DNA from 3 places in the Turicibacter sanguinis genome. Region 2 is predicted to be linked to each of the others. Evidence: predicted binding sites of a transcription regulator. Region 2 holds the regulator's gene; each other region holds the start of a gene.
What was found. Region 2 encodes HrcA, which represses chaperone genes, less so after heat shock. Its sites were predicted from a motif close to TTTTAGCACTNNNNNNNNNNNAGTGCTAAAA; they were not measured.
Positions count from the first base shown of each region.

Region 1: a site for HrcA is predicted at 1,409-1,439, ahead of HLK68_RS06620 (co-chaperone GroES). Genes of this name have one in related genera too.
Region 3: a site for HrcA is predicted at 1,806-1,836, ahead of htpG (molecular chaperone HtpG). Genes of this name have one in related genera too.

Region 1 is NZ_CP053187.1:1,345,677-1,348,966, forward strand. It holds gene coaBC (bifunctional phosphopantothenoylcysteine decarboxylase/phosphopantothenate--cysteine ligase CoaBC) at 1-464, shown strand, start outside; gene HLK68_RS06615 (type III pantothenate kinase) at 458-1,228, shown strand; gene HLK68_RS06620 (co-chaperone GroES) at 1,455-1,742, shown strand; gene groL (chaperonin GroEL) at 1,789-3,290, shown strand, end outside.
Region 2 is NZ_CP053187.1:2,743,451-2,746,740, reverse strand. It holds gene HLK68_RS13320 (amino acid ABC transporter ATP-binding protein) at 1-222, shown strand, start outside; gene trxA (thioredoxin) at 405-719, shown strand; gene hrcA (heat-inducible transcriptional repressor HrcA) at 918-1,940, shown strand; gene grpE (nucleotide exchange factor GrpE) at 1,953-2,507, shown strand; gene dnaK (molecular chaperone DnaK) at 2,540-3,290, shown strand, end outside.
Region 3 is NZ_CP053187.1:2,268,584-2,271,873, forward strand. It holds gene HLK68_RS10995 (YhgE/Pip domain-containing protein) at 1-1,198, shown strand, start outside; gene HLK68_RS11000 (ribosomal maturation YjgA family protein) at 1,229-1,603, opposite strand; gene htpG (molecular chaperone HtpG) at 1,862-3,290, shown strand, end outside.

The DNA of each region.
Region 1 (3,290 bases), 1.4 Mb from region 2:
GTACGGCAACGGAAATGTTTGAAGTATTCGATTCATTAAAGTCTCAGTATGATATTTTAATTAAATCAGCAGCTGTTTCAGATTACGGTGTTGAATCTGTTGCAAATCAAAAGTTGAAAAAATCTGGTGATCGATTGACTTTAGAATTTGTTATGAATCAAGATATTTTAGCTTATGCTGGTCAACATAAATTACCGCATCAAGTGGTTTGTGGATTCGCAATGGAGACTGAAAATTTAGTCGAGTTTGCGACTAAAAAATTAATAAATAAGAAAGCTGACATGATTGTTGCTAATCAGTTAACAGATGAAGGTGCAGGCTTTAATAAAGATACAAATTTAGTTACATTTATTACGGAATCGAACTGTGAGAAGCTTGATTTAATGAGTAAAGAGGCAGTTGGATATGAGATTTTAAGTCGTCTGATGACGATGTTAATGGAGAAAAGAGGAGAAGTATGTTAGTTGTTATTGACGTAGGAAATACAAACATTACATTAGGTGTGTATAATCAAGATGAGCTAATTGCTAATTTTCGATTAACAACTAAGATGCAAAGAACGTCAGATGAGTTTGGAATTACGATTTTGTCGTTTTTCCGTACGAAGGATATTAACCCTTTATCGATTGAAGCTGTCTTAATTTCTAGTGTTGTGCCGAAGGTTATGCATTCTTTAACTAATGGAATTCGTAAGTATTTTAACTTAGAGCCGATGATTGTAGGTCCTGGCGTGAAAACAGGTATTTCGATTAAAACAGAAAATCCAAAAGAGGTTGGAGCAGACCGAATTGTAGATATCGCAGCCGCTTATCATATTTATGGAGGACCTGCGCTAGTGATTGATTTCGGAACGGCGACAACGTATGATTATGTTAATGAATTTGGAGAATTTGAGTTTGGCGTAACTTCACCTGGAATTGAAATTTGTGCTCAAGCATTATGGACTCAAGCTGCTAAATTACCAGAGATTGAAATCAAAAAGCCTGAGTCAATTGTGTGCCGAAATACAATTACAAGCATGCAAGGTGGACTTGTCTTTGGATATATTGGACAAACTGAATATATTATTAAAAAGGTTAAAGAGCAAGTTGGCAAGGATCTTAAGGTTATTGCAACTGGGGGTCTTGGTCGAATTATTTTTAATGAAACGGATATGATTGATGTTTATGATCCAGATTTAGGATTTAAGGGAATGAAAATCATCTATCAAAAGACAAAACAAAATTAGAGAAATAAAAAGTTAGGAAGATTTTAAATCGTTCTAACTTTTTTCATTTCTCGACAAGTAGCATTTTAATAATTGGAATGCTCAATAAAATTAAGCATATTTATGGAAAGAGTGACTATAATAAATAGGAATTTGGTTTTTATCTATTGCCAATATTTATTAGTATTTGTATAATCAACACAGTAGCACTCTTACATCTTGAGTGCTAAAACGAGGAGGGAACATTATGTTAAAACCACTGAATAATCATGTTGTACTTGAAGTTGTAGAAGTTGAACTAACAACGGCAAGTGGAATTATTCTTTCAAGAGAAGCTGCAAAGCCAAGTCATTCTGAAGGTGTTATTTTGGCTGTGGGAGAAGGGCGTATTCTTGATAATGGACAACGTTTACCACTTGATGTTATGGTGGGACAACGTGTTATCTATAATGGATTTGGTGGAACTAAGGTCAACCATCAAGGGAAGGATTTAGTGATTGTTTCATCTGAGGATATTTTAGCAATTGTTGAATAATTGATATTAAAATAGTTTAAATATAGGTGATAAGGGAGGAATTTTAATGGCAAAAGAAATTTTATTTGCTGAAGATGCTCGTCGTGCGATGATTCGTGGTGTGGATAAGTTAGCTGATACAGTAAAAGTAACGCTTGGACCTAAAGGAAGAAATGTAATCCTTGAGCAAAAATTTGGAGCACCTCAAATTATTAATGATGGGGTTTCGATTGCAAAGGAAATTGAACTTGAGGATAAGTTTGAAAACATGGGAGCTCGTTTAGTGGCTCAAGTAGCAAGTCGTACGAATGATGTAGCAGGTGATGGGACAACGACGGCTACGGTTTTAGCACAAGCTATGATTCGTGAAGGAAATAAAAATATTGTAGCAGGTGCAAATCCAATGACGATTCGTCGTGGAATGGAACGCGCTGTTAAGGTTGCGGTTGAAGCATTAAAATCGGCTTCTAAACCGATTGAAGGAAAAGAATCGATTGCTAATGTTGCAGCTATTTCTGCAGCTGATGAGGAAATTGGTAAGTTAATTGCAGAAGCAATGGAACGTGTTGGAAATGATGGTGTGATTACATTAGAAGAGTCTAAAGGATTCGAAACAACAATGGATATTGTTGAAGGAATGCAATTTGATCGCGGATATTTATCATCATATATGGTAACTGATACAGATAAAATGGAAGCAATTTTAGATAATCCATATATTTTAGTGACGGATTCAAAAATCTCGACTTTACAAGATATTTTACCAATTCTTGAACAATTAGTTCAAACGGGTCGTCCAATGGTGATTGTGGCAGATGATGTTGAAAATGAAGCGTTGGCAGCTTTAGTTGTAAATAAGTTACGTGGAACATTTAATGTTGTAGCGATTAAAGCTCCTGGATTTGGAGATCGTCGTAAACGTATGCTTGAAGATATTTCAATTTTAACGGGTGCAGAGTTAATCACTGAAGAGCTAGGATTAGAGTTAAAAAATACAACTCTTGATCAATGTGGTCATGCAGGACGTGTTATTGTAACAAAAGATCATACAACGATGGTTGAAGGTGCCGGATCACAAATTGATATTCAAGCTCGTATTGCTCAAATTCGTGCAGAACTTGAAAATACAACGTCTGAATTTGATCGTGAAAAATTACAAGAACGTTTAGCAAAACTTTGCGGTGGAGTTGCGGTTATTAAAGTAGGTGCTGCAACTGAAACAGAATTGAAAGAGCGTAAATTACGTATCGAAGATGCGTTAAATGCAACACGTGCAGCGGTTCAAGAAGGAATTGTTGCTGGTGGTGGAACAGCCTATATGAATATTTATAATGAAGTAGCTCGAATTGATGCTAAAGGTGATGAAGCGACAGGAGTTAAAATTGTTTTAAAGGCATTAGAAGCTCCAGTACGCCAAATTGCTGAAAATGCAGGAATCGATGGATCAGTTATTGTGTATCGATTAAAAGAATTAGAAACTGGATTTGGATATAATGCGGCAACTGATGAGTTTGTTGATATGTTCAAAGCTGGAATTGTTGACCCAACAAAAGTAACACGTTCAGCACT
Region 2 (3,290 bases):
CCCGAAATGGTGGGTGACGTTTTAAAAGTCATGAAACAATTAGCGGAGGATGGATTAACGATGATTGTGGTGACACATGAAATGGGATTTGCTAAAGAGGTGAGTCATCGAGTTGTTTTTATGGATCGAGGGGTGATTGCTGAGGAAGGAACACCAGATGAAATCTTTGTAAATCCTAAACAGGCACGAACGAAAGAATTTTTACGCCGATATTTAAATTAGTTAAAGGATCATGTTGGCGCTCCATTTACTGTTTAAAATAAAGGGATTGTTAGAAAGTTATGGGGATAGGTGTCTAAAAATGTGAAATAATATTTGGGTGAAAGTGCAATCTATTTGTAATTTCATGGTAATATGATATACTTATGATAGACTATCAAGAAGTATTAGAGGAGGAAATAAACATGGCAGTTATTCATGCAACAGAAGAAAATTTTGCTCAAGAAATTGCAACTGGATTAGTTTTAGTTGATTTTTATGCAGATTGGTGCGGACCATGTAAGATGATTGCGCCTGTTCTAGAAGAGTTAGCGACTGAATTACAAGGTGTTGCTAAAATTGTTAAAGTAAACGTGGATCATTGTCCAGGTGTTGCGTCACAATTTAAAGTGATGTCAATTCCAACATTAATTTTATTTAAAGACGGTCAAGCAGTTCAGCAAACAGTTGGATTCCAACCAAAAGCGTCGTTATTATCATTAATTGAATCGCATAAATAATTCAAAAAGACGCTCCTAGGAGTGTCTTTTTTTGTATGAAATAGCATGAAATGAGAATATTAATCAAGGTAGACGGTTGCTGAAGTTAGACTTCTGAAAAAAATAAAAAATTAGCACTAATGAGTTGACAGTGCTAATAAGGTTATATATAATGGTATTAGCACTTGATGATAACGAGTGCTAAAAGAGGTGTTTACATTGCTAACGGAACGACAAATACTTGTTTTAAAGGCAATTGTAGAAGAGTTCATACACACGGCACAGCCAGTAGGTTCGCGCGTCTTATCTAAAAAAGAAGAACTGAATTTTTCAGCTGCTACGATTCGAAATGAAATGGCAGATTTAGAAGATTTGGGCTTTCTTGAAAAAACACATACGTCAAGTGGTCGGATCCCGAGTCAAAAGGGATATCGTTATTACGTAGACTACCTTGTAAAAGAAGAACCTATGGAGACAACACCAGAAGTAGGAATATTTAAACAATTGTTAAATCAAAAACAATTTGAACGTGAAACAACCATTAAAGAAGCGGTTAAATTGCTCTCAAGTTTAACGAATTATACGTCAATTTTATTAGGTCCCTCTCGTGATTACAGTCGAGTGAAAAAAATTCAGTTTGTTCCGATTTCAGATGCACAAGCTGTCTTTGTTCTTATTACAGACCAAGGGCATGTTGAGAGTCGGACAATTACGATTCCTGACAATATTGATATTAAAAAAATGGAGACCATTATTAAAGCGCTCGATGAATTACTTGTCGGTGAATTTGTGGGTGAAATCCATGATAAGTTAACTGAAAGCTTTGAAAATCAATTACATGATTTCATTACATACAAAGAGGAAATTATGTATACAATGCTTCAATTACTTTCTCAGTCGCTCTCTCAAAACAATTATATTCTAAGTGGAAAATCTAATATTTTGAAACAACCAGAATTCAATGATTTAGATAAAGCTTATCATTTGTTTAGTATGATTGAAGCAGATGAGATTGTAAAAGTTATTGAGTCAGATGATGAGACTCATGAATTGACGGTTAAAATTGGACAAGAAAACGAAATAAAAGCGATGGAAAACTGTACACTAATCACGGTTCCGTACCAAATTAGTGACCATGAATTTGGGAAGATTGCGGTTTTAGGACCGACGAGAATGGAGTATCGAAAAATCATTCCACTTCTTGAGCATGTCGCACGAATTATGTCTGATTTATATAAATAGGAGGTGGGGCGGTTGAATAAGGAAACCCAACCAGTTGAAGAATTAGAAGAATTAAATGAAGAAGCAGGTTGCCAAGAAGCAAATGGTGATTGCCAGTGTGAGACGGAATCAGAAGTTATCGATGAAACAGTGGAATTAAAACAACAAATTCAAGATCTGAAAGATCAATTGTTACGTAATGCAGCTGAACTTGAAAACTTTAAACGTCGTATGAATGAAGAACGCGTTCGTGAAGCGAAATATCGCTCACAGGCTGTGATTACGAATATTATTCCAGCGATTGATAACTTTGAGCGTGCTTTATCTAGTACGGTTGAAGATGAAAATACAAAAACATTCTTAACAGGATTTAAAATGATTCATACCCAATTACTTGAGGCATTAAAGCAAGAAGGGGTTGAAGTCATTAAAGCAGAAGGCGTGGCCTTCGATCCAACTGTGCATCAAGCTGTGATGCAAGAAGCAGTTGAAGGGGTAGAATCAGGAATGGTTTTACAAGAACTTCAAAAAGGTTATAAATTAAAAGATCGTGTTATTAGACCTTCAATGGTAAAAGTAAGCGAATAATTCTAAATTGTTATATAGGAGGATGAATCTCAATGGGTAAAATTATTGGTATTGACTTAGGAACAACTAACTCATGTGTTGCAGTTATGGAAGGTGGAGAAGCGAAAGTTATCGCTAATCCAGAAGGAGCTCGTACAACGCCATCAGTTGTATCATTCAAAGGTGAAGAACGTCAAGTAGGTGATGTTGCAAAACGTCAAGCAATTACAAATCCAAATACAATCATGTCTATTAAACGTCATATGGGAACAAACCATAAAGAAACAATTGAAGGAAAATCTTATACACCACAAGAAATTTCAGCAATTATTTTACAAAATTTAAAAGCAACGGCTGAAGCATACTTAGGTGAACCAGTAACTGAAGCAGTTATTACAGTTCCAGCTTACTTCAATGATGCTGAACGTCAAGCGACTAAAGATGCAGGACGTATTGCAGGTCTTGATGTTAAACGTATCATCAATGAACCAACAGCAGCAGCTTTAGCTTATGGATTAGATAAAACAGATAAAGAACAAACAATTTTAGTATATGACTTAGGAGGAGGAACTTTTGACGTTTCAATTCTTGAGTTAGCAGATGGAACATTTGAAGTATTATCAACAGCGGGAGATAATCGTTTAGGTGGAGATGATTTCGACCAAGTGATTATTGACTGGTTAGTAAAAGAATTTAAATCAGAAACAGGTGTTGATTTATCAGCAGATAAAATGGCAATGCAACGTTTAAAAGATGCGGCTGAAAAAGCTAAAAAAGACTTATCAGGAGTGACATCTGTCCAAA
Region 3 (3,290 bases), 470 kb from region 2:
AGTCGAATCTTTAGTTAAATTACTAGAATCTTTTAATAAAATTTCATTTGGAAAGCCATTGACAGGAATTATTGAACAATTAAATGGAATAAAAACAGAGCTTGTAAATATCTCTAATTTTTTACAGACATTATTTGATGAGGTTGTGAATAGTGGAGAACCTGATTTAACGCTTTTAAGTAAAGTTCAAACGGTTTTACAAGATGTTCAAACCATTTCAAGTGATTTAGTTAATCATTTTGATGATAAAGTTGCAGCTCCTTTGAATTCAATTTTAGATGAAGCTTATAAAACCTCTCAAAATGTTTTAACCGTTTTAAAAGATGCAGAAGCTAAATTACCTCAAGTTAGTGAATTATTAAATGTTGCTTATGAAGGAGCAGATACAGGAATTGAAGCGATTCAATATGTGAATGAAAAATTACCTCAAGCAGAAAATATTATTGCTGAGTTAGCAGGTAAGGTAACGGATATTAATAACAGTCAAGAGCTAAAAGATGTATTAGAACTGCTTCAATCGGCCGTACAAGAACGTGAAGATTTCCTATCAAACCCAGTGGAACTTGTAGAGGAAACAGTGTTTCCAATGCATAATTACGGAACAGCTATGACGCCGTTTTATAGTGTTTTAGCCATTTGGGTAGGAATGACGTTACTCGTTTCAATGTTATCTGTCAAGGCAAAAGGAGATTATCATCCAATTGAGGAATATTTCGGTAAATTCTTATTGTTTGTTAGCATTTCTCTTGTTCAAGCGTTGATTATAGCATTAGGAGACTTATATATCTTAAAAATTTATTGTATGAATTCTGGTTTATTTATTGTAAATTTACTCTTTACAGCCGTGACTTTCACCTTTATTGTTTACTCACTCGTTTCAGTCTTAGGTAATGTTGGGAAAGTTGCATCCATTATTTTATTAGTTCTACAAGTGGCGGGTTCTGGTGGAACCTTCCCAATTCAATTAACGCCGAAGTTCTTCCAAATGATTAATCCATTTTTACCATTTACGTATTCGATTTCAATGGCACGGGAAGCCATTGGAGGGGTTGTCCAAACCGTATTAACGAAAGATATCGTGATTTTATTGATTTTTATTAGTGCGGCCATTTTAGTGGCTATCTTCTTGAAAAAACCACTGAATAAATTATTGAGTGGTTTTGCAGAGAAATATGAAGAAAGTGGTCTTGGGGAATGAAAAATAGCAGGGGCTTTATCCCTGCTATTTTTAGTAATATAGATGATAATCTAAACAAAATCCAATTAAAATACCAATGGCATAGCTTACTAAATCTTGAATCAAAAAACCATAGCCTAAAACTAAACCACCAAGTGTGGATGCTCTTATTTGATTAATCCAATCGGCTTGGTACAATTGACTGAATTCAATCAAATAAGAAAAGATGAAGGCGAGAAGGAGACTTTTGATCAGTGTTCCATTAGGGTGTAAAAATTGAAAACCAAAATAGACCATCATTGCCCATAATGTATCTCCAATATATGGCGCAATTGAATCGGGAAAAACGAAAATGAATTTTCTAGAAGCTAGTCCGAGTCCAATGGTTAACACCACCATAAAAAAATAAATCCTTCTTTTTTTCATTAATAAAGCCTCCTTTTATAGCGATAATCCTATCACAATAAGCGTGGGGAAACAATGGCAATGAGGGAGTTTTTTTGCTAAGAAATAACCCTCACAAACATCATAAAATGATAGATTCAATATCAAAAAAGCAAAAAGTTGATATTGAATCTTTGAAGATAGTTGACAGGCATTTTTAGATATGATATATAAGAATTATATAAATTAGCACTCGTTTATTAAGAGTGCTAATAAAGTAAAAACAGAGGAGCGATTGAATTGAAACAGTTTAAAGCCGAATCAAAACGATTATTAGATTTAATGATTAATTCTATTTATACCCATCGAGAAATTTTCTTACGTGAGTTGATTTCAAATGCAAGTGATGCCATTGACAAGCTATATTATAAAGCCTTGACAGATTCGAATTTAAGCTTTAATCAAGAGGACTATTATATTAAAGTAACGGCTGATGAGACAAACCGTACAATTACGATTTCCGATACGGGAATCGGGATGACAGAAGCACAATTAGATGATCACTTAGGGGTCATTGCAAAAAGTGGATCATTACAATTTAAAAAAGAGACTGAATTAGAAGATGGACATGATATTATCGGACAATTCGGAGTTGGATTCTATTCTGCCTTCTTAGTCGCTGATAAAGTAACTGTGATTTCAAAATCAATTGATTCTGATCAAGCTTACAAATGGGAATCTTGTGGAGCAGATGGATATACCATTGAACCATGTGAAAAAGCGACAGTCGGAACAGATATTATCTTACATTTAAAAGAAAATAATGAAGATGAAAATTACGATGAATACTTACAACAATATAAATTAAAATCAATTATCAAAAAATATTCAGATTTTATTCGTTATCCAATTAAAATGGATATTGTGTCTTCACAGTTAAAAGAAGGTAGTGAAGATGAGTATGAACAAGTAACCGAAGAGCAAACAGTTAACAGTATGGTTCCAATTTGGAAGAAAAATAAACGTGAATTAAGTGATGAAGATTATGAGAATTTCTACACAGAAAAACATTTTGGATATGACAAACCATTAGCACATGTTCATTTAAGTGTAGATGGAAATGTAAGTTATAATGCAATCTTATATATTCCTGAAAAAATGCCATATGATTTCTATACAGCAGAATATGAAAAAGGATTAGAGTTGTATTCTAGCGGTGTACTAATTATGAATAAATGTGCTGACCTTTTACCAGACTACTTTAGTTTTGTAAAAGGAATCGTCGATTCAGAGGATTTATCACTCAACATTTCACGTGAAATCTTGCAACATGACCGTCAATTGAAATTAATTGCGAAAAATATTAAAACAAAAATCAAAAACGAATTAGAAAAAATGATTAAAAATGACCGAGAAAAATATGAAACATTCTATGAGTCATTCGGTCGTCAATTAAAATTCGGTGTATACAGTGATTTTGGAGCAAATAAAGATGTCTTACAAGATTTATTAATGTTTAAATCATCACATGAAGATAAATTAGTCACATTAGAAGAATATGTATCTCGCATGCCAGAAGATCAAAAACATATTTATTATGCCGTTGGAGAGTCAATTGAGCGTATTAAAAAATTACCTCAAACAGAAGCCGTGCTTGATAAAGGATATGAAATCTTATTCTTTACAGAGGACATTGATGAATTTGCTATCAAGATGCTAATGACTTATA